3 regions of the Paenirhizobium cremeum genome follow, and region 3 is predicted to be linked to each of the others. Evidence: riboswitches for the same ligand, from Rfam matches in the RefSeq annotation. Region 3 holds a riboswitch; each other region holds the start of a gene.

Region 1 (7,444 bases), 490 kb from region 3:
GATACTCGCCCGGATCATGGCGAAGTCCTCGAACCTGCTCATCCTCGACGAGCCGACCAACGATCTCGACATCGAGACGCTCGATCTTCTGCAGGAGATCGTTGCCGGCTATTCGGGAACCGTCATCCTCGTTAGCCACGACCGCGACTTCCTCGACCGGACCGTGACGTCCACTATCGCGCCGGTCGATCCGGAACATCCCGATGGCCGCTGGATCGAATATGCCGGGGGCTATTCCGACATGCTCGCCCAGCGCAAGGGCGCCGAGGACGAGCGCAAGCGGGTGGAGAAAGCGGAGAAGGCGAAGGCGTCCGGCAGCGCGGACAAGCCTGTTGCGGATCAAGGTTCGAAGGGCAAGGGCAAGCTTTCCTACAAGCAGAAATTCGCTCTCGAAAACCTGCCGAAGGAAATGGAGAAGACGGAGAAGGAAATCGCCGCCCGCGAGGTGAAGATGGCCGACCCGAACCTCTTCGCCAAGGACCCTGCGACCTTCAACAGGCTTGCTGCCGAAATGGAAAAGCTGCGCGCCGATCTCACCCGCATGGAAGAGGAATGGCTGGAACTGGAAATGCTGCGCGAGGAGCTGGAGGGCTGAGGCCCAGGGCCCAAGGCCTCAAAACAGCGCGTACCGCCCGCGGCGGCTTCCTGCCTCAGGCGGCTTCCGTCGTTTCCCGCGGACGGGGCGGTTCCGGGCTGAGCCGTTCCAGATGTAACAGGCGCGGCGAGGTGGCGTCGTAGAAGGCGCCGGAGCGGCCGATATAGATCAGCGTCGCGTCGGTGAATTCTGACATGACGCTCGATAGGGTCGCGACCGTGTCTGATTCCAGTCCTTCCAGAACATCGTTGAAGACGATCCAGCGGGGCTTGCGCAGGAGAAGGCCGGCAAAGGCCAGCGCCATCTGTTCGTCCTTATCCAGCAGGCGGTCCCAGCGGGCGCGCTCGTCCAGCTTGTCGGCAATGCGTTCCAGGCCGACCCGCTTCAGGGCGGCGACCATCGCCTCTTCCGGGATGCCGGCCGAGGCAAGCGGATAGGCCAGCACGCTCTTCAACTTGCCTTCCGGCAGATATTCGAGCTGCGGCACGAAGAGGATGTTGTCTTCCTGCGGCAGGCGGATCGTACCCTTGCCATAGGGCCACAGCCCGGCAATCGCATTGAACAGCAGCCGGCGGTTCACGCCCTGATCGCCATTGACCATGATGCGCTCGCCGGCGGCGATTTCCGGGTTCTGTTCCCTGATCCTGAAGCCGGTACGGCTGATCTCGCCATCGATCTGCGGGCAGATCGCAAGGTCCTCGAAGCTGAGCTTGCCGGGCGGGCCGACCTCGATAGCGATACCGCCGTCCTTCGGCTTGATATCCTCGATTTCCATCAGCGCGGCGCGGAAGACCGTCACCCGGAGAAGGGCGGCCTGCCAGTCGGCGATGGCACCGTAATTGTCGACATACCAGCGCAAGGCCGAATAGACCTGGTTGAAGGCAGCGGCCGCGGCCATGAGTTCGCCGAAGGTCATGGTGCCGGCGAAGTAGGCCGGAGACGCGATCAGGATCGGCACGATCATGGCGAGCCAGCCGAAGCCGGCCGTGACCCAGGTGAGATTGGTCAGCGCCATGGCAAGCTGGCGGATGACGGCAAGAACGGAATCGATCGCCTCGTGAATGTGGCGGCGCTCGGTTTCCTCGCCGCCGGCGAGCGCGATGGCCTCGAGGTTCTCGTTGGCGCGCATCAGCGAGAAGCGCAGGTCGGCTTCGCGCGCATAGCGTTCGGCATTGAGCCGGGTGAGCCGCCAGCCGACCACTTTACTGAGCAGCGACGCGGCGGCGGCATAGATCAGCGCTCCCCAGACCATATAGCCGGGAATGGAGAAACTGTAGTCGCCGACATGAAAGACGAAGCCGCTCGACATCTGCCAGAGAACGCCGATGAAGCTGACGAGCAGGATCGTTGCCTGGACAAGTCCGATCGACAGCGAGGTGGTCATTTCCGCGAGCTTGCGGGCATCCTCGTGCAGGCGCTGGTCCGGATTGACGCCGAGCGGGCTCGACATCGAGAGCCGGTAGGCGCGACGGTCCTTCAACCACTGGTCGACGACATCGCGCGACAGGCCCTCGCGCATGTAGAGCGCGGTCATCTGGTTGAGCCAGGTCTGGACGACGTTGAGCAGCAGCAGAAAACCGGCGATCAGGCCGAAATTGCCGAGCTCCCGGATGAAGGCATCGATGTCGCGCCGTTCCAGGGAATTGTAGAAGGGCACGTTCCAGCGGTTTATCAGGACCTGGCCGTAGGTGGTCAGGAGGATGACGGCAAGCAGCGCGCCGGCGACCACGAAGACCCGGTTGCGCACCGAGGATGCCCAGAAGGAATCGGCGGCGATCCGCACTTGCCGCGAAAAACTAAGTTCGACCGTCGCAGCCGTGGGGCGCCCGTTTGCAGCTTTTTCCGGATCCGAACTGACCATATATCACTGTCTCGCCGTATCGGCTTTTTCTTATATCATCACAAAGGCGCTGTGCACCCGTACCCGGACACAATACCAGCCTTCCTGCGACAGAATGGCAGAAATAGGTTGGAAAAGCGTTGAGGCCGCGCAACATCGGCCGTTTCAGGCACTTTTCGCAATGCTCTTGCCTCCAGCAGACCACCGCGCTATGTCTCCTCCTGCTCTAACGGGGTGCCTCATGTCCTTTCCGGACGTGGAGCTGAGAGGTCAAAAGCCAACCCGCGGAACCTGATCCGGCTAACACCGGCGGAGGGATTAGACGCGTAAGACAAAGACGCCCTATCCCGAAATCCTACTTGTATGGAGGGGCGATATGCCGACCAAATCTTTTTCGTTTTTGAGCCGCGGGCTTGTTGCGGCCACGGTCTTTTCGTTGCTGCCTGCGCTCTCCGCGATGGCTGCGGACAAGACCCTGACGGTCTACACTTATGAAAGCTTCATCTCCGAATGGGGACCTGGGCCGAAGGTCAAGGAAGCCTTCGAGAAGACGTGCGGCTGCACCGTCGATTTCGTCGGCGTTGCCGATGGCGTGGCGCTGCTCACCCGCCTCAAGCTCGAAGGAGAAGCGACCAAGGCCGACGTGGTGCTCGGCCTCGACACCAACCTCGTCGCGGAAGCGAAGCAGACCGGCCTGTTCGACACTCACGGCGTCGATGTTTCCAAGGTTTCCGTTCCCGGCGGTTTTTCCGACGACAGTTTCGTTCCCTACGACTATGGCCATTTCGCCGTGGTATACGATACCGAGACGTTGAAAAATCCGCCGAAGAGCCTGAAGGAGCTGGTGGAAGGCAACCCCGAAGAGAAGATCGTGATCGAGGATCCGCGCACCTCGACGCCCGGTCTCGGCCTTTTGCTCTGGGTGAAGTCGGTCTATGGCGACAAGGCCGCGGACGCCTGGGGCAAACTCAAGGGCCGTGTGCTGACGGTCACTCCCGGCTGGTCGGAGGCCTATGGCCTGTTCACCAAGGGGGAGGCACCGATGGTGCTGTCCTATACGACGTCTCCGGCCTATCACATGGTGGCTGAGAACACCGACCGTTACCAGGCTGCAGAATTCTCCGAGGGGCACTACATCCAGATCGAGGTTGCCGGACTTCTCAAGAAGGCGCCGCAGAAGGAACTGGCCAAGGAATTCTTGCAGTTCATGGTCAGCCCCGGCTTTCAGGACGCCATACCGACCAATAACTGGATGATGCCGGTCGGTCCGACCTCGGAAGCGTTGCCGGACGCCTTCGGCAAGCTGGTCTCGCCGAAGGACACCTTCCTGATGAGCCCGGACGAGGTTGCCGCCAACCGCAAGGCATGGATCGACGAATGGCTCGCCGCCATGACCCTGAATTGAGCGGGACGGTTTTCCAGTTCATGGATCTTCGCGAGAGGCTGCCGGCGCTTACCGGTGGCCTCGTCGCATTTTCGGCGATTGCGGCCTTTATCGGCATTGCTGTCGTTTCGCTCCTTCAATTCGGCGGGGAAGGCGCGCTGCTGTCCGTGGCCACCGATCCGGTGGTCGGCGCCGTGTTGCGTTTCACGCTGTTTCAGGCGGTGTTGTCGATGCTGCTTTCGGTCGCGTTTGCTATACCGGTTGCGCGGGCGCTTGCGCGGCAACCGCGATTTCCCGGACGTGTCTGGCTGATCCGGCTGATGGCGGTGCCGATGGGTCTGCCGGTGCTGATCGGAGCACTCGGCCTGCTCGGCATCTGGGGGCGACAGGGCCTCGTCAACGACATGCTCGTCCTGCTCGGTGCGGGCCAGCGTTTCAGCATCTATGGGCTCGGCGGCATCCTGCTTGCCCACGTCTTCTTCAACATGCCGCTTGCGGCGCGGCTGGTCCTTGCCGCTCTCGAACGTATTCCGGCGGAGTACTGGCGCACCAGCGCCGGTCTCGGCATGGGGTCGCTTTCCAATTTCCGCTTCATCGAATGGCCTGTCATCCGGCGCATCCTGCCGGGGATCGCCGGGCTGATCTTCATGCTCTGTATCACCAGTTTCACGCTCGTACTGCTGCTCGGCGGGGGGCCGGCGGCAAGCACGATCGAGGTGGCGATCTATCAGGCGCTGCGGCTCGATTTCGATCCGCCGCGCGCGATATCGCTGGCGCTCCTGCAGATCGCGGTAACCGGTGTCATTCTCGGCTTGTTGTCGCTTGCCGGAACGCCGTCCGATCCGGGCGCGTCGGCCGGTGCTGCCGTCAGGCGTTTCGATGGACGCGCTCCGGTCACGCGGGTGCTTGACGGCATAGCGATCCTCGCCGCCGCGCTCTTTCTCGGGCTGCCGCTCGGGCAGGTGGCGATATCCGGCCTGAGGGCCGATCTCCTCAAGCTGACAGGCGAGAAGGCCTTCCAGGATGCGGCGCTGACCAGTCTCGCCATTGCGGCCTCGGCGGCAGTCATTTCCGTTGCGGCGAGTGTCGCGATCATCGAGGCACGGGCGGCGTTGCCCGCCGGCAAGCGGCGATCTCAGCCGGCAATGGTGTTTTCCGGACTGCTTGCAGCCTCGTCCTCGCTGGTGCTGCTGGTGCCGACGACGGTGCTGGCGACCGGGTGGTTCATGGTGCTCAGGGCCTACGGCAATACTTCTGCCTTCGCGCCGCTGGTCGTGGTGTGCATCAATGCCCTGATGTCGCTGCCCTTTACCATGCGCGTGCTGGCGCCTGCCTTTGCCGAACACCGGGCGAGAACGGCGCGGCTTGCCGCAAGCCTCGGCATGCATGGCCTTGCCCGTCTGAAATTCGTCGACTGGCCGGTGCTGCATCGGCCGATACTGACCGGATTTTCCTTTTCGATGGCATTGTCGCTCGGCGATCTTGGCGCTGTGGCGCTGTTCGGTTCGGAAAACCTGACGACCCTGCCCTATCTGATCTATAGCCGGATGGGCAGCTATCGCAGCGACGATGCCGACGGTTTCGCCTTCCTGCTCGGTCTCGTCTGCCTGATACTGGCGCTGGCCGGAACGTGGGGAACCGCATCAGGAGAGGGGCGTGCCGATGTCGGGTAACGCGACGGGTGACATCGTGCTGGACGGCGTAAAGCTTCGCCTCGGCGAAGCCGTGTTCGATTTCGACTGCCGCATCGGCGCCGGGCGTATCACCGCCATTGCCGGTCCATCGGGCTCGGGCAAGTCGACACTCCTCAACCTGATCGCCGGTTTCGAGCGACCCGACCGGGGCCGGGTGCTGATCGCGGGCGAGGATGTGAGCGGGCTTGCGCCCGGCAGGCGGCCGGTCTCGCTGGTCTTCCAGGACAACAACCTCTTTTCCCATCTCGATGTCTTCACCAATGTCGGGCTCGGCATCGATCCGGGGATGCGGCTTTCCGCTGCGGACCGGGAGGCCGTCTCCATGGCCCTGTCTCGCGTCGGGCTTGCGGGCTATGACAAACGCAGCCCGGCGACGCTTTCGGGCGGAGAGCGTCAGAGAGCGGCCTTTGCAAGGGCGCTGGTGCGACGCAAGCCGGTCATGCTGCTCGACGAACCGTTTGCCGCGCTCGATCCGGGGCTGAGGTCGTCAATGGCGGATCTGCTCATCGATCTGCACCGAGAGACGGGTGCGACGATCGTCATCGTCAGCCACGATCCGGACGAAGTGGCCCGGCTTGCGGGAGACGTCCTGTTCCTCGACCGGGGCCGGATCGTTTTCGACGGGCCGCATGACATGTTTGCGGAGACGGTCGATATCGAGGCGATCGGGCGGTTTCTCGGCCATTCGGGCGGCTGAGTGTGCCATTCCCGGTCGGTTCGCCTTAATTTGGACGTTCACCGGTGGCATGCGCTTAAGGAATGGGTGGTTTTCTTTTGTCGTCCTAGTCTTTTTGCGCCCACCTGCGCATCTTTTCCCTTATGCAAATTTATCCATATCCGATGAATGATGTTAAATGGATGGTGCCGAAGGATCGATTCTCGCAGGTCGCAACGGCAATTTTTTCCCGGACGCCATCGGTCCGGATCGCGGTAGGATGGTAGTGGGGCAGGATGCAGGTAATCGCCGATAAGAGCACAGCGCCGGTCGCTCGCGTTCGGCGGCGCCGATCGCCTGGCTTGCGGCGCGGGCTCGTCGCAACGCTTTCGGCCGCGCTCATGCTGACTTCCTGCCAGTCGCTGTTCGAGCAGGCCTATGTGCCGACGGTCAGCCCCTCCAGCAATCCGCAGATCGTCGACGAGGTGCAGAAGAACGATCCGCGCGCTCAGATGGGTGCGCGCGAGCATCCGCGCATCGTTGCAAGCTATGGCGGGGAATATCACGACGAAAAGACCGAGAAGCTGGTGGCGCGCATCGCCGGCGCCTTGACGGCGGTCTCGGAAAACCCGGCGCAATCCTATCGCATCACCATTCTCAATTCGCCGGCGATCAACGCTTTTGCGCTTCCCGGCGGCTATCTCTACGTGACGCGCGGACTGCTGGCGCTTGCCAACGACGCTTCCGAAGTCGCAGCCGTACTGTCTCACGAGATGGCGCACGTGACCGCCAATCACGGCATCGAGCGGCAGCGCCGCGAGGAGGCCGAGGTGATCGCGAGCCGCGTCGTCGCGGAAGTGCTGTCGAGCGATATTGCCGGCAAGCAGGCGCTGGCGCGCGGCAAGCTGAGGCTTGCGGCCTTTTCCCGCCAACAGGAGCTGCAGGCCGACGTGATCGGTGTGCGCACACTCGGCGAGGCCGGATACGATCCTTATGCCGCAGCTCGCTTCCTCGATTCCATGGCGGCCTACAGTCATTTCACGTCTGTCGATCCGGATGCGGACCAGAGCCTCGACTTCCTGTCGAGCCATCCGAACGCGCCGCAGCGCGTCGAGCTTGCCCGCCGGCATGCGCGCGCCTTCGGGCCGGAGGGCACGCATGGCGAGACCGGCCGCGATTATTATCTCAACGGCATCGATGGGCTGCTTTACGGGGACAGCCCGCAGGAGGGTTATGTCCGTGGACAGACCTTCCTGCACGGAAGTCTCGGCATCCG
Region 2 (7,444 bases), 450 kb from region 3:
GCGAAACCGTCCTCTGAGATCCGGCTCGAGAGCCGCGATCCCAGCTTCATCCACCCACTCGAAGCCGGTGGTTCGTGCTGCAAAGCGGGAGAGCTCGTTAACGTCACGGCCGGGCGCCAGGACAAGCGTTCCCTGGCGTGTGACCGACTCCGGAACGGCGGCCTCCCACCAGTCGGCGGCCTGCAAGCCGAGGGTCAAGACGGCCTCCCCGGCTGTCTCGCGTTCGCAAAAGGGGGCAAGCATGCCGCCGGCGAAATGCGATGCCCCCTGCCCGACTGCTCCGGCGCGGTCTATGATTTCGACGTTGAAGCCGCGCTCTGCGAGTTCATGGGCTGTGGCAAGGCCGGCAACACCGGCGCCGCGGATCAGGATACCGACCATTTCAGCCATCCGTGGCGAGCGTGCCGGGTGCTGTGACCGGCATGTAGAGGTCGCCGCCGTCACGGTATTTCGCGGCCATGGCTTCCATACCCTCCTTCTGGGCCTCCGCGCGGATGTCGTGGGAAATCCGCATGGAGCAGAATTTCGGGCCGCACATCGAGCAGAAATGGGCGACCTTGTGGGCCTCCTTCGGCAGGGTCTCGTCATGCATCGAGCGGGCGGTATCGGGATCGAGCGACAGGTTGAACTGGTCTTCCCAGCGGAAATCGAAGCGGGCGCGCGACAGCGCGTCGTCGCGGATCCTGGCCGCCGGATGGCCCTTGGCGAGATCGGCGGCATGGGCGGCGATCTTGTAGGTGATGACGCCCACCTTCACGTCGTTGCGGTCGGGAAGGCCGAGATGCTCCTTCGGGGTGACGTAGCAGAGCATGGCCGTGCCGAACCAGCCGATCATCGCCGCGCCGATGCCCGATGTGATGTGGTCGTAGCCCGGCGCGATGTCCGTGGTCAGCGGCCCGAGTGTGTAGAACGGGGCCTCGCCGCAGACTTTCAGCTGCTTGTCCATGTTCTCCTTGATCTTGTGCATGGGAACATGGCCCGGACCCTCGATCATAACCTGGCAGTCCTTCGCCCAGGCGATCCTCGTGAGTTCGCCGAGCGTTTCGAGTTCGGCGAACTGCGCGCGGTCGTTGGCGTCGGCAATCGAGCCGGGGCGCAGGCCGTCGCCCAGCGAGAAGGACACATCATAGGTCCGGCAGATGTCGCAGATCTCCTCGAAATGTTCGTAGAGGAAGCTCTCCCGGTGATGATGCAGACACCACTTGGCCATGATGGAGCCGCCGCGCGAGACGATGCCAGTGACCCGGTCGACGGTGAGCGGGATGTAGGCGAGGCGCACGCCGGCATGGATGGTGAAATAATCGACGCCCTGTTCCGCCTGCTCGATAAGCGTGTCGCGATAGACTTCCCAGGATAGGTTTTCGGCGATGCCACCGACCTTTTCCAGCGCCTGATAGAGAGGCACGGTGCCGATCGGCACCGGGGCGTTTCTCACGATCCAGTCGCGGATGTTGTGGATGTTGCGGCCGGTGGAAAGGTCCATCACCGTGTCGGCGCCCCAGCGGATCGCCCAAACCATCTTCTCCACCTCCTCGGCCATGGACGAGGTTACGGCGGAATTGCCGATATTGGCGTTGATCTTCACGAGGAAATTTCGGCCGATCGCCATCGGCTCGCTTTCGGGATGGTTGATGTTGGCGGGAATGATGGCGCGGCCGGCGGCCACTTCCTGACGCACGAATTCGGGGGTGACGACGTCGGGAATATGGGCACCGAAGCTCTCGCCATCGCGGGGCGTGGGGAGGGAAGCATCCCGCATCGCCTTGCGGCCGAGATTTTCGCGGATGGCGACGAATTCCATTTCCGGCGTGACGATGCCTGCGCGGGCATAGGCAAGCTGGGTGACGGCTTTGCCGTCCCTGGCGCGCAGTGGCGCATGGCGGAGCGGAAACTCGGGCGTCAGTTTTTCGGGCGAGACGAAGCCGTTGTCCTCCGGCTTCACGATGCGTCCCTCATAGGTCTCGACGTCGCCGCGTGCCGCGATCCATGCGGCCCTGAGGCGGGCAAGACCCCGGTCGATGGCAATGTCGCAGGCGGGGTCGGTGTAAGGGCCGGAGGTGTCGTAGACGTTAACCGGTGGTTCTCCCGCGGTCGGATGAACGGCGATCTGGCGCATGGGGACGCGGATTGCCGGGTGAATCTCGCCGGGAATGTAGATCCGGGTCGAGGCGGGAAGAGGGTCCGTGGTGATGTCGGGTTTTGCGATCTGCGGGGCGATGTTCATCGTGGAGCTCCAAGGTTTGATGTTGGAGACCCAGTCATGTCAGCCGGAATGATGGAATGCGCCTTGCGGATCCTGTTTCGGATCCGTCTTCGCCTGAGCCGTTCCGAGAAAACCAAGGAGGTCCTTGCCCGAAAGAGATCTGGCAGCGCTCGCACCGTCCCTACGCCAGTATGAACTGGATCAGGTTCAACGGGTCACCGCGCTGCCATCCGTCGTTTTGGATGGCCCAGCGGAATCTCAGCCCCTTGTCGGGACACCCCTGGTGAATTCGATAATTTTCGAAAATTCCGGCGCGCCTGTCAACGGCCGGAGGAGAGAGTTCACGGCACGGGCGGCACGTCGAAGGCTTCGCCGGCACGCAAGGGACGGAAGCGTTGCGGCTCCATGCCCTCAGCGGTAAGGGCTTGCGACAGGTGTTCCACCGGCGCTTCGATCGCCTCGTCGGTGAGCTGGAAGGTACCGAAATGGTGGCCGACGGCATAGGCCGCGTTGCAGAGCCGCATGCCGGCGACGGCTTCCGCGGGGTTCTGGTGTTGCCCCTTCATGAACCAGCGCGGTTCGTAGGCGCCGATCGGCAGCACGGCGAGGCGGAAGGTGCCGTGCTTTGCCGCGGCGGCCTTGTAGTTTATGCCGTCGTGAAAGCCGGTGTCGCCGATGTGGTAGATCTTGCCTGCCGGGGTCGAGATGACGAAGGCGGCCCAGAGCGCCATGCGGCGGTCGTTCACGCCGCGCGCCGACCAATGATGGCAAGGCTCCGCGTCGATGGTGATACCATCGGAAAGCGCGATGCAGTCGCCCCAGTCCATGACCGAAATCAGGGCCTCGGGCATGGCCTTGCGGATCAGCGGGTCGTTGCCGAGCGGGGTGACGACCCGCGGCGCATGACGTTTGCCGAGGCGGGAAAGCGTTTGAAGATCGAGATGGTCATAGTGATTGTGGGTGACGATCACCAGATCGATCGGCGGCAGCGCCTCGAAGGGGATGCCCGGCTCGATCACACGTTTCGGCCCGGCGAAGGAAAAGGGGCTGGCGCGTTTTGACCAGACGGGATCGGTGAGGATATTGAGGCCGGCGACCTGGATCAAAAGGCTGGCATGGCCGATCATGGTGACGCGCAGGCCGTCGCCGCCGATGCGTTCGGCAGGCGCTGCCGGCTGCGACAGGCGTTCGACCCGCTTCGGCCAGCGGGCGCGCTCGCCGTTGGTCCGCCATTTCCAGAGATCGCGGAGATTGCCGGGTTCCACGCCTTCCGGATTGAAGAAGCGGGTGCCGTCGAAATGATCGGTGATGGGGCCTGAATAATAGGGGTTGGCCGGTTTTCTCGCCATGGTGCCTTGCCGTTGTCGATGAAGACATGCATCTGGGCATGGGGCGGCTGGTTTGGAAGAGGCATTGCGTGAATTGCGTGCTTTTCGGCCTGTTTTCCGGCAAGCCTTGACTTTCCCGGGCTTTTGCTGTTTATCGCGGCGAAATCTGCGACGAGACAAGAACTCCGAGCCGCCGACTGGGACCCTGACAGGTATAAAGAGATCCCGGAGGTCAACATCCGACAGCGCGATGCGCCCTCGGGTGCTTTTTGGCTTTGCGTCTTGTTTTCGGCGGAAAAAAGACCAACGTTCCGGTTCGAAAGACGAAACCGGAACGATAAGGAAGAGCCGATGTTTGAAAACCTCCAGGACCGCCTTGGATCCATTCTGAATGGACTGACCGGCCGTGGCGCATTGTCCGAGGCGGATGTCTCCGCCGCGCTGCGCGAGGTGCGTCGTGCGCTTCTGGAAGCCGACGTGGCGCTGGAAGTGGTGCGTTCCTTTACCGACAAGGTGCGGGAAAAGGCGGTTGGCGCCTCCGTCCTGAAATCGATCAAGCCCGGCCAGATGGTCGTCAAGATCGTCCATGACGAACTCGTGGAAATGCTGGGCTCGGAGGGCGTGTCCATCGACCTCAATGCGCCGGCTCCCGTCGTCATCATGATGGTCGGCCTGCAGGGCTCGGGCAAGACCACCACCACCGGCAAGATCGCCAAGCGGCTGACGGAACGCGAGAAGAAGAAGGTGCTGATGGCATCGCTCGACACGCGACGCCCGGCCGCCCAAGAACAGCTTCGCCAGCTCGGCGCACAGACCGGCATCGACACGCTTCCGGTGATCGCCGGCCAGTCGCCGACCGACATTGCATCGCGCGCCGTTCAGGCGGCGAAGCTCGGCGGCCATGACATCGTCATCCTCGACACCGCCGGCCGCACCCATATCGACGAGCCGCTGATGGTCGAGATGGCCGAGATCAAGGCCCGCTCGAAGCCGCATGAAATCCTGCTCGTCGCCGACAGCCTGACCGGTCAGGACGCCGTCAATCTTGCCCGCAATTTCGACGAGCGCGTCGGTATTACCGGTCTCGTCTTGACCCGCATGGACGGCGATGGCCGTGGCGGTGCGGCCCTTTCGATGCGCGCGGTCACCGGCAAGCCGATCAAGCTGATCGGCGTCGGCGAAAAGATGACGGAACTTGAGGAGTTCCATCCCCGGCGTATCGCCGACCGCATCCTCGGCATGGGCGACATCGTTTCGCTGGTCGAAAAGGCGGCCGAGACGATCGACGCCGAGAAGGCGGCCGCCATGGCCGCCAAGATGGCGAAGGGCAAGTTCGACCTCGACGACCTCGCCGAGCAGCTCAGGCAGATGAAGAAAATGGGCGGCATGGGCGGCATCATGGGACTGATGCCCGGCATGGCCGGCATGAAGGACAAGATGGCGTCGGCCGGTCTGAACGACAAGCTGTTCGATCGCCAGATCGCCATCATTTCCTCGATGACGAAGGCCGAGCGCGCCAATCCCGACATTCTCAAGCATTCCCGCAAGAAGCGCATCGCGGCAGGCTCCGGCACGGACGCCGCCGAGATCAACAAGCTTCTGAAAATGCACCGCCAGATGGCCGACATGATGAAGATGATGGGCGGCAAGGGCAAAGGCGGCATGATGAAGCAGATGATGGGCGGCCTTGCCTCGAAGATGGGGCTTGGGGGCGGCATGGGCGGCATGCCCGACCTCTCGAACATGGACCCGAAGCAGCTCGAAGCGCTGGCCAAGCAGGCGGAAGCCGCCGGCCTCAAGCCGCCGCCCGGTCTCGGTGGCATGGGCGGACTTCCCGGTCTCGGTGGCGGAGGGCTTCCGGGTCTGGGCGGAGCGAAGCTTCCCGGTCTCGGCGGCCTGCCGGGCCTGCCGAAGAAGAAGTGAGGGGAAGGAAGATGGTCGATCAAGCCGTCAAGGAACAGCTTTCCAGCTATCGCCAGTCGATCGACAATATCGACGCCGCACTGGTGCACATTCTGGCCGAACGCTTCCGCTGCACCAAGGCAGTGGGCATGCTGAAGGCCAAGTATAATCTGCCGCCGGCCGACCTGGCGCGCGAGGAATACCAGATCGCTCGCCTGCGCCGGCTGGCACAGGACGCGCATCTGGACCCGGATTTCGCCGAGAAGTTCCTGAACTTCATCATCACGGAAGTCATCCGGCATCATGAAGCCATTGCCGCCGAACATGGCGGTGCAATCGAAAAGACCGCCTGACGGCGGCCTCAACAAGAACCGGACCGCCGGAAGGCGGCCCAAAGAAAACCCAAGGAGTACATCATGTCCCTCAAGATTCGTCTCGCCCGCGGCGGTTCCAAGAAGCGCCCCTACTACCAGATCGTCATCGCCGACGCCCGTTCGCCGCGCGACGGCCGTTTCCTGGAGAAGGTCGGTTCGTGGAACCCGATGCTCGGCAAGGACAATGAAAAGCGCGTCGAACTGAACGTCGACCGCATCAAGGATTGGCTCGCCAAGGGCGCACAGCCGACCGATCGTGTCCTGCGTTTCCTCGCCGAAGCCGGCGTTGCTACCCGCGATGCCCGCAACAACCCGGAAAAGGCAAAGCCGGGCAAGAAGGCCCTCGAGCGCATCAAGGAAAAGGAAGCAAAGGCTGTTGAAGCCGCTGCTGCCGCCGCCGAAGCTGCTGCCGAGTAATTTTTCTACCGGATTTGTCCGGTTTGAACGGGCGGCAGGTCTCCTGCCGCCCGTTTTAGCGTTTTCTTTCGGTGGGTTTCGCACTAAAAGGCAGTGATCCGACAATTGCCCGAAAATGCGACAGAGCCCATGACCAAGCTAGAAAATCCCGTTCTGATGGCCGTGATCGGCGCAGCCCAGGGCTTGCGCGGCGAAGTCCGGGTGAGGGCCTATACCGGCGATCCGCTGGCACTCGGCGACTACGGCAACCTGCACAGCCTTGACGGACGCGTCTTTGAAATCCTCGAGATCCGTGAGGCCAAGAATGTCGCCATCGTACGGTTCCGCGGGGTGAATGACCGCAACGCCGCAGAAGCGCTGAACGGGCTGGAGCTTTATATCGACCGCGACGCCCTACCGGATGAAGAACTCGACGAAGACGAATTCTACTATGCCGATCTCGAAGGCCTCGACGTGCACGATGCCGAGGGCAATCATTACGGCGCGGTGACCGGCATATACGATTTCGGCGCGGGCGATCTGCTCGAGCTGAAGGGCCCCGGCAAGCGCCCGGTCCTGATTCCGTTCTCCGAGGCCGCCGTTCTGGAAATCGACCTCGAGGGCGGCAAGATCCTCGTCGATCCCATTGCCGCCGGGCTCAAGGACGACGAGGAAAAGCCCTATGGCGGCGGCAAAGTGCGTCCGAAGAAGGACGAGTGAAAACGCTCATGGCTTTCAAGGCGACGGTTCTTACCCTCTATCCGGAGATGTTTCCAGGTCATCTCGGGGCGGCACTTGCCGGTCGGGCGCTGGAGCGCGGCGACTGGTCGATGGAAGCGGTGCAGATCCGCGATTTTGCCCTCGACAAGCACCGCAGCGTCGACGACACGCCATCCGGCGGCGGAGCCGGCATGGTGCTCAAACCCGATGTGCTTGCCCGCGCCATCGACTCGGTCGGGGCCGATGACCGTCCGCGGCTGCTGATGAGTCCGCGCGGACGGCCGCTGACGCAGGAGCGTGTACGTGCGCTTGCCGCCGGCGAGGGTGTGGTGATCGTCTGCGGCCGGTTCGAGGGCGTCGACCAGCGGGTGATCGATGCCCGCAATCTCGAGGAAATTTCCATAGGCGACTATATTCTTTCCGGCGGCGAACCCGCCGCGCTGACCCTGCTCGATGCCATCGTGCGTATTCTGCCCGGCGTCATGGGCAACCAGCTTTCCGGCGTGCATGAAAGCTTCGAG
Region 3 (7,444 bases):
CAGCGAGCAGCCGGTGCCATGGGTGTTCTTCGTCACAACACGCGGCGCCTCGAACCAGTGCGTTTCTTCCTTCGAGACGAGGACATCCGGGCTTTCCGACCCTTCGAGATGTCCTCCCTTGACGAGAACGGCAGCCGGGCCGAGCGTAAGCAGAGCCGTACCCTGTTCCGCCATAGCCATTCGATCGGGAGCTTCTCCCATGCCAAGCAGGGCGGCCGCCTCAGGCAGGTTCGGCGTCAACAATGTCGCGAGCGGCAACAGGCATTCGGTCAAGGCAGCGACCGCCGACACATCGAGCAGCGCCGCGCCACCCTTGGCGATCATCACCGGATCGAGCACCACCGGCACATCGGAATAGGCGGCCAGCACGCCGGCGACAGCACGGGCAATGCCGGCATTGGCGATCATGCCGATCTTGACCGCATCGACCCGGACGTCTGCAAAGACCATGCGGATCTGTTCGGCCACGAATTCCGGCGGCACGGCATGCACGCCGGAGACCCCCTTGGTGTTCTGGGCCGTCAACGCCGTCAGCGCTGCCATACCGTAAACGCCAAAGGCCGAGAAGGTCTTGAGATCGGCCTGAATGCCCGCTCCCCCCGAGGGATCGGAGCCGGCGATGGACAATACATTGCGGATCATCGGCGTGCCCTCCGGATCGCCTCTGCAAGTTCCGCTGTCGCCGAGGCAGGATCAGGCTGGCCGCAGATGGCGGAGACGACGGCAAGGCCGGCCGCGCCTGTCGCAAGCGTGTCGGCGACATGCTGAAGCTTCAGCCCTCCGATGCCGACGACCGGCACGGGGCTAGCCGCAGCGACCGCCGCAAGCCCCTGAAACCCGATGGCCGGCGGATGACCGGGCTTGGTCGAGGTTGGAAAAACCGGTCCGACGCCGACGTGATCGATGACCGACGGGTCGAGCGCATTGGCCAGTTCGACGCTGCCGATAGAAAGACCGAGGATCATGTCCGGCCCTATCAGCCTGCGCACCTCGGCAACGGGCATGTCGCTCTGGCCGACATGCACGCCGTCGGCGCCGATAGCAATTGCCGCCTCGACATCGTCGTTAACGATGAGCGGCACGCCGGAACCGGCGAGGGCGGCTTTCAGCGCCCGGCCGGTCTCGATCATGTCTCTTGTCGCCGCCTTCTTGTCGCGCAGCTGGACCAGCGTCGCGCCGCCGGCAACGGCGAGCCGGGCCGTTTCCACCATGCCTATGGGTTCGCACAGCACCGGATCGAGGACCAGATAAAGGGAGAGATCGACGTTTTTCATAGCCGTTCGATCCTTGCTTCGCTATCCAGCACCTCCGGTGTGAGGGCAGCGAGAGCGTCGAGGAAACGCCAGCCGAACGAACCCGGACCGTCCGATCCCGCAGCCGCCCGCTCACCGGCCACGGCAAAATGCGCGAGAGCCGCGACGGTTGCCGAAAGAGGATCTGAAGGACGGATGGCGACATAGGCGCCGACGAGGCAGGTGAGCGAGCAACCGAGCGCCGTCACCTTCGGCATCAGCGCGGAGCCGCCGGAAAGCCTGGCTGCATGGCGGCCATCGGTGACGAAATCGGTCGTGCCCGTCACCGCGACGACACAAGCCTGACGTCTGGCCAGTTCGTTTGCCGCTTTCTCGGCAAGTTCCACCGGGTCGCGGCTGTCGACGCCCTTCGCGCTGCTCGTACCGCCAGCAAGGGCAATAATCTCGGAGGCATTGCCACGGATCACCGTCGGGGCGAGCGTCAGAAGCTCGGCCGTCACCTTGCGGCGATAGGCGGTGGCAAAATGCGCAACCGGATCGAACACCCATGGCCGGTGGGCGGCGGTCGCTCCGCCGATCGCCGCCTTCATGCCGGCAATCCATTGCGGCGAGGCCGTGCCGATATTGACGGTGAGCCCACCGGCGATGCCGGCAAATTCACCTGCCTCCTCCTCCGCGTGGACCATGGCAGGCGAAGCGCCCGCCGCCAGCAACACATTGGCGGCAATGTTCATCGCGACGTAGTTGGTGATGCATTGCACCAGCGGTGCCGTCTCGCGCATCTCGCGCAACAGGTTTCCGGGAAACTGGATCTCGTTCATTTGCCCCTTTCAGGCGGGGCAAATCGGCAGGAACGCAACAGTCACGAAGACGGGTGAGCGATCCCGAGCGACTCCCTCCGCCAGCATTATCTGGTTCAGGTTCGAAGGGTACGTCTCAGCCCGTCTTGCGACGAGCGCCCCTGTCTCTCAACACGGCTGTTATAGACCGCGCCTCGTCCGCTGTCACCTGTGAAAGCCGAACACAATAAGCGTCTCCTGCACCACGCGGTTTTGAACCGCAAGCGTTTGCCGCCCACCGCAAAACCGGCTATTTCCTTGCCGATCATGACCATCTGCTTCGGAGAGCCGACATTGACCACCAGCGGAACCACAGTCTTCGACAAGCGCTATGCCGGTTTCCTCTTCGACATGGACGGTACGCTGCTCAACTCCATCGCCGCGGCCGAGCGGGTCTGGAGCCGATGGGCGGAACGGCAGGGCCTCGACGTCGAGGCCTTCCTGCCGACAATGCACGGCAAGCGCGGCGTCGATACCATCCGGGGGCTCGGTCTTCCCGGTATCGATGTCGAGGCTGAAGCGCTGGAGATCGAGCGCGGCGAGATCGAGGATGTCGAGGGGGTCGTGGCAATTCCCGGCGCAGTCGAATTCCTCAAGTCGTTACCACCGAAGCGCTGGGCCATCGTGACCTCGGCACCCGTCGCACTCGCAAGGGCGCGGATCGAGGCTGCCGGCCTACCACAACCGCCAAGGATCGTCACCGCGGAGGATGTAAAGATCGGCAAGCCCGATCCGGCAGGCTATCTGCTCGCGGCCCGTCATCTCGACGTGCCGTCGTCGCGCTGCCTCGTATTCGAGGATGTTTTAGCAGGCGTGAAGGCCGCCGAAGCGGCGGGCGCGGACGTCATGGTGGTTACCGCCACCCACAGCCACAGGATGGAAACGTCCCATGCGACGATCGCCTCCTATGAAGGCATGACCGTGCATCTCGACGGCACCGGCGAGATGCGGATCGTCAGGGAAGCCTGACCATCCGCATCATGAATGGATAAAGCCGGTATCACGCCGCCTTGGCGACGTGATATTCCTTGATCGCAACCATTTTCACGGCCGGATAGCGCTCTGACTCGTAACGCAACGAAAAGCCGTCCTGCGCCATGAAAACCGGATCGCCGTCGAGGTCTCGGCAGATATCGCCCCGATGCGACGACATGAACTTGTCGAGATCGACCGGCTGCTCGGCGGAGATCCAGCGGCAGACCGAAAAGCGCGACATTTCGAAGGAAACCGGCAAGCCGTATTCCGCCGACAGGCGTTCCTTCAGAACGTCGAGTTGCAGGGCGCCGACGACGCCAACGATAGCGGGCGAACCATCTTCCGGCTGGAAAAGCTGGACGACGCCCTCTTCCGCCATCTGCTGCAGGGCTTCCTTGAGCTTCTTTGCCTTCATCGCATCTTCCAGACGCACGCGGCGCAGGATTTCCGGCGAGAAGTTCGGCACGCCCTGGAACACCAGCGGTTCGCCTTCGGTCAGCGTGTCTCCGATGCGCAGCGTGCCGTGGTTCGGAATGCCGACCACGTCGCCGGCATAGGCCGTATCGGCAAGCTGGCGCTGGGATGCGAAGAAGAACTGCGGTGCGGTCAGACCAAGCTGCTTGCCCGTGCGAGAAAGCCTCGCCTTCATGCCGCGCTCCAGCTTGCCCGAGCAGATGCGGGCAAAGGCAATACGGTCGCGATGGTTCGGGTCCATATTGGCCTGGATCTTGAAAACGAAGGCCGTCATCCTGTCTTCCGCCGCATGGACGGTGCGGATATCGGCCACCTGATCGCGCGGCGGCGGCGCGTAGGCACCAAGCGCGTTGATGAGGTCGCGAACGCCGAAGTTCTTCAGCGCCGAGCCGAAAAAGACCGGAGTCATATGCCCTTCGAGGAAAGCCTTGCGGTCGAAGGGACGGCAGGCCTCGCGGGCAAGTTCCAGTTCATCGATGAAGACCTGGCGCTCGTTTTCCGGCAGACGATCTGCAACCGCCTGCGGACCGTTGACGGGCGTCGGTTCGACCTGCGTGTCGGAACCGCGATAGGTGTTGTCGGCAAGGTTGTAGGAGCCGCAAAACGTCTTGGAACGGCCGACCGGCCATGTGATGGGCGCGGTGTCGAGCGCCAGCTTCTCCTCGACCTCATCCAGAATCTCGAAGGGATCGCGGCTTTCGCGGTCCATCTTGTTGACGAATGTGATGATCGGAATGTCGCGCATGCGGCAGACTTCGAAGAGTTTCAGCGTCCGAGGCTCGATACCTTTGGCGGCATCGATGACCATGACGGCAGCATCGACCGCCGTCAGCGTGCGATAGGTGTCGTCGGCGAAGTCCTCGTGGCCGGGCGTATCGAGAATGTTGAAGACATTGCCTTCATATTCGAAGGTCATCACCGAGGTAACGACCGAGATGCCGCGTTCGCGCTCGATCTTCATCCAGTCCGAACGGGTCTGGATGCGATCCTTCTTGGCCTTGACTTCGCCGGCGAGCTGGATCGCGCCGCCGAACAGCAGCAGCTTTTCGGTAAGCGTGGTCTTGCCGGCGTCCGGATGCGCGATGATCGCGAAAGTGCGGCGGCGGGATACCGCCTCTGCGAGCGTTTCAGCCATGAGTGTGAATCCTGTGGAATTGCCGCGTATCTAGCGACTAAAAGCCGGCAATGCAATTGACCTGCGGCTTTCGCGCGCAAACTAATGGACGCATGAATATCCATAACGACATTCGCCCCACGCTCAAGCTCGTCCGCCTGCCGCATGGTGAGGATCTGCCGCTGCCCGCCTACGAGACGGCCGGTGCCGCCGGCATGGACCTCAGAGCCGCCGTTGCCGACGATCAGCCGATCACGCTTGCGCCTGGACAGCGCGCGCTCGTTCCGACCGGTTTCGTCATGGAAATCCCGGAGGGTTTCGAGGCCCAGATCCGTCCGCGTTCCGGCCTTGCCTTCAAGAACGGCATCACCTGCCTCAACACACCCGGGACCATCGACAGCGATTATCGCGGCGAGGTGAAAGTGCTGCTCATCAATCTCGGCGACGAGCCTTTCGAGATCACCCGCGGCATGCGCATCGCCCAGACGATCATCGCTCCGGTAACGCAGGTTCGGGTTCAGGAAGCAACCGAGGCTTCCACCACCAATCGCGGCGCGGGCGGATTCGGCTCCACCGGCGTGGCATGAGCCCGCCCGACAGGCCGGGCCTCCTCTTCCGTCAGGACTATTTCGATGATCCGGCCGGATGGTCGGCGATCAAGACGCTACTCATCGATATCTTCAACGTCGATATCAGTGCCCTCGACGGACTTGGCGGTCATGACCGCAGCAGCTTTCCTTCGGCCTATTTCGACGGCGACGGCGGTTGCGTCGCCAATCTTAGCGCCTTTTCCATGCCGATGATGGTCGGTGGACGCGTCATCAAGGCTGCCGGCTGGCAATCGGGCGCGGTGCGGCCCGAATATCGCGGTCGTGGCCTCTACCAGGACCTCATCCACATCACGCTCGAGCGCTGCGACGAGCAGGGGTTCGAGGCCATCGTGCTCTACACGGACAAGCCCGGCCTCTATGAGCCGCATGGCTTCCGCACCGTACCGCAATACAGCTTCAAGGGGCCAGCGCCGGCCGCGTCCGGCAAACCACGGTCGGCCCGCCCGCTCGACATTGACGCGGATCTCGATTTGTTGCGGAAGCTACTCGCCGGCCGCATGCCGGTTTCCAGCCGCTTTGCCGTTGCCGACCAGCGACTGATGTTCCTGCTGAACTGTCATCTGATCGAAGATATCAAGCTCTCCCTGCTCGCCGACGAGGAGGCCGTCATTGTGTGGCGGCTGGCGGAAGATGGAGCATTCCAGCTTCTCGACGTCGCCGGCCCCCGTATTCCGCCGCTTGCCGAGATCGTCGCCGGTCTTGGTATCGCACCTGTTTCCGTCGAGGCATTCATCACGCGGGATCGCCTTTCCTGGAAATCAGAGGCCGTCGCGGACACCGGAACGCAGGTCTTCATGATGCGTGCGCCGGACGAGCTTTTTCCGAGCGGGCCGACCTGCATTTCCCCCATGGCGGAGTTCTGAAATCCGCTTAAGCGACCGGCGGCGGCAGGCGTCGCTTCACCGGCGTCGACTTTATCATAGACGTATTCGTCTGCGCCCGCTCCACCACGCGTTCGAGGATGCGGTCCAGATCGGTCATGCTGCGCACGGCCATGCGGCAGATGAAGCAGTCGTCGCCCGTCACCTTGTCGCATTCTGTGATCTCGGGCGTCTCCTGAATGATCCGCTCGACGATATGCAGCATACCAGGCAGCGGGCGTACCCGGACAATCGCCTGCAGGGGATAGCCAAGCGCCTCCAACTCCACATCCGCGCTGTAACCGGTCAGCACGCCCCGCTCCTCGAGCCGGCGCAATCGCTCCGAACAACTGGGCGACGAAAGGCCCGCTTTCACTGCAAGTTCCTTCAGCGAGATGCGCGCATCCTCGGCCAGTGCCTCGACGATCCTGCGATCCGCAGCATCCAGAGAAAGATAAGCCTCCACGGACTATTCTCCTAAGAAAAATACCCGAGAAAGACTATCAACCTAATCGAAGACCAGCAATATCCCGGAAGACCGTAATAGAATGCAGCCACAACAACGGAGAGAACAATGGCTGACGCGTCACGACGGGGAATATGGGAAATGACCGCCGCCATGGCGATGTCGGGAACCATCGGATGGTTCGTGGTGATGTCGGGCGAGCCGCCCGTCAACGTCGTCTTCTGGCGCTGTCTGTTCGGTCTTCCGGCGCTGCTCCTGATCTGCCGGTTTGGTGGCCATCTGCGCCTCGATGCATTCGACCGACGACGGCTGATGCTGGCGATTGCGGGTGGCGTGGCGCTGGTCCTGAACTGGCTGGCTCTCTTTTCCGCCTATCCCCTTGCCTCCATTTCCGTCGCCACGATCGTCTACAACGTCCAGCCCTTCCTGCTGGTCGGCCTGGGCGTCGTGTTTCTCGGAGAGACGATTTCGCGCGGCAAGGTCTTCTGGCTGGTCGTCGCCTTTGCCGGAACGGTGGCGATGACGATGGGTGGCGTTCAGATCGGAACGGCCGCGGGGTCGTTCGGATATATTCTCGGCATCCTGCTCTCGCTGACCGCCGCCTTCTGCTATGCGCTTGCTGCACTCGCCGCCCGCCAGCTCAAGGGCACCCCACCGCAGTTGATCGCGCTGGTTCAGGTGGCGACCGGAGCCATCATGCTCGCCCCGCTGGCGGACTGGACATCGTTGCCTTCCACGCCGGCGACATGGTCGATACTCGCCACGCTCGGCTTCGTGCATACCGGTCTGATGTATGCCCTGCTCTACAGCGCCATCCAGCGGCTTCCGGTCGCGCTGACCGGCACGCTATCG

What was found. A riboswitch is a leader RNA that binds a small molecule or an ion and turns the genes downstream of it on or off. The one in region 3 is predicted to bind thiamine pyrophosphate.
Region 1: it holds a riboswitch for thiamine pyrophosphate, as region 3 does, so the genes downstream of both, thiB (thiamine ABC transporter substrate binding subunit) here and thiM (hydroxyethylthiazole kinase) in region 3, are expected to answer to the same signal.
Region 2: it holds a riboswitch for thiamine pyrophosphate, as region 3 does, so the genes downstream of both, thiC (phosphomethylpyrimidine synthase ThiC) here and thiM (hydroxyethylthiazole kinase) in region 3, are expected to answer to the same signal.

The regions. Positions count from the first base shown of each region.
Region 1 covers NZ_CP180217.1:3,677,501-3,684,944, reverse strand. Annotated here, with positions in the region: gene ACLBKR_RS17790 (ABC-F family ATP-binding cassette domain-containing protein) at 1-595, shown strand, start outside; gene ACLBKR_RS17785 (ABC transporter ATP-binding protein/permease) at 651-2,456, opposite strand; TPP riboswitch at 2,656-2,770, shown strand; gene thiB (thiamine ABC transporter substrate binding subunit) at 2,812-3,840, shown strand; gene thiP (thiamine/thiamine pyrophosphate ABC transporter permease) at 3,813-5,492, shown strand; gene ACLBKR_RS17770 (ATP-binding cassette domain-containing protein) at 5,482-6,210, shown strand; gene ACLBKR_RS17765 (M48 family metalloprotease) at 6,570-7,444, shown strand, end outside.
Region 2 covers NZ_CP180217.1:3,716,948-3,724,391, reverse strand. Annotated here, with positions in the region: gene thiO (glycine oxidase ThiO) at 1-381, opposite strand, end outside; gene thiC (phosphomethylpyrimidine synthase ThiC) at 383-2,224, opposite strand; TPP riboswitch at 2,364-2,495, opposite strand; gene ACLBKR_RS17990 (MBL fold metallo-hydrolase) at 2,545-3,552, opposite strand; gene ffh (signal recognition particle protein) at 3,883-5,454, shown strand; gene ACLBKR_RS17980 (chorismate mutase) at 5,466-5,786, shown strand; gene rpsP (30S ribosomal protein S16) at 5,850-6,224, shown strand; gene rimM (ribosome maturation factor RimM) at 6,354-6,923, shown strand; gene trmD (tRNA (guanosine(37)-N1)-methyltransferase TrmD) at 6,932-7,444, shown strand, end outside.
Region 3 covers NZ_CP180217.1:4,168,075-4,175,518, reverse strand. Annotated here, with positions in the region: gene thiD (bifunctional hydroxymethylpyrimidine kinase/phosphomethylpyrimidine kinase) at 1-642, opposite strand, end outside; gene thiE (thiamine phosphate synthase) at 639-1,274, opposite strand; gene thiM (hydroxyethylthiazole kinase) at 1,271-2,074, opposite strand; TPP riboswitch at 2,130-2,226, opposite strand; gene ACLBKR_RS20185 (HAD-IA family hydrolase) at 2,387-3,061, shown strand; gene ACLBKR_RS20180 (peptide chain release factor 3) at 3,093-4,676, opposite strand; gene dut (dUTP diphosphatase) at 4,769-5,242, shown strand; gene ACLBKR_RS20170 (GNAT family N-acetyltransferase) at 5,239-6,129, shown strand; gene ACLBKR_RS20165 (Lrp/AsnC family transcriptional regulator) at 6,137-6,592, opposite strand; gene ACLBKR_RS20160 (DMT family transporter) at 6,701-7,444, shown strand, end outside.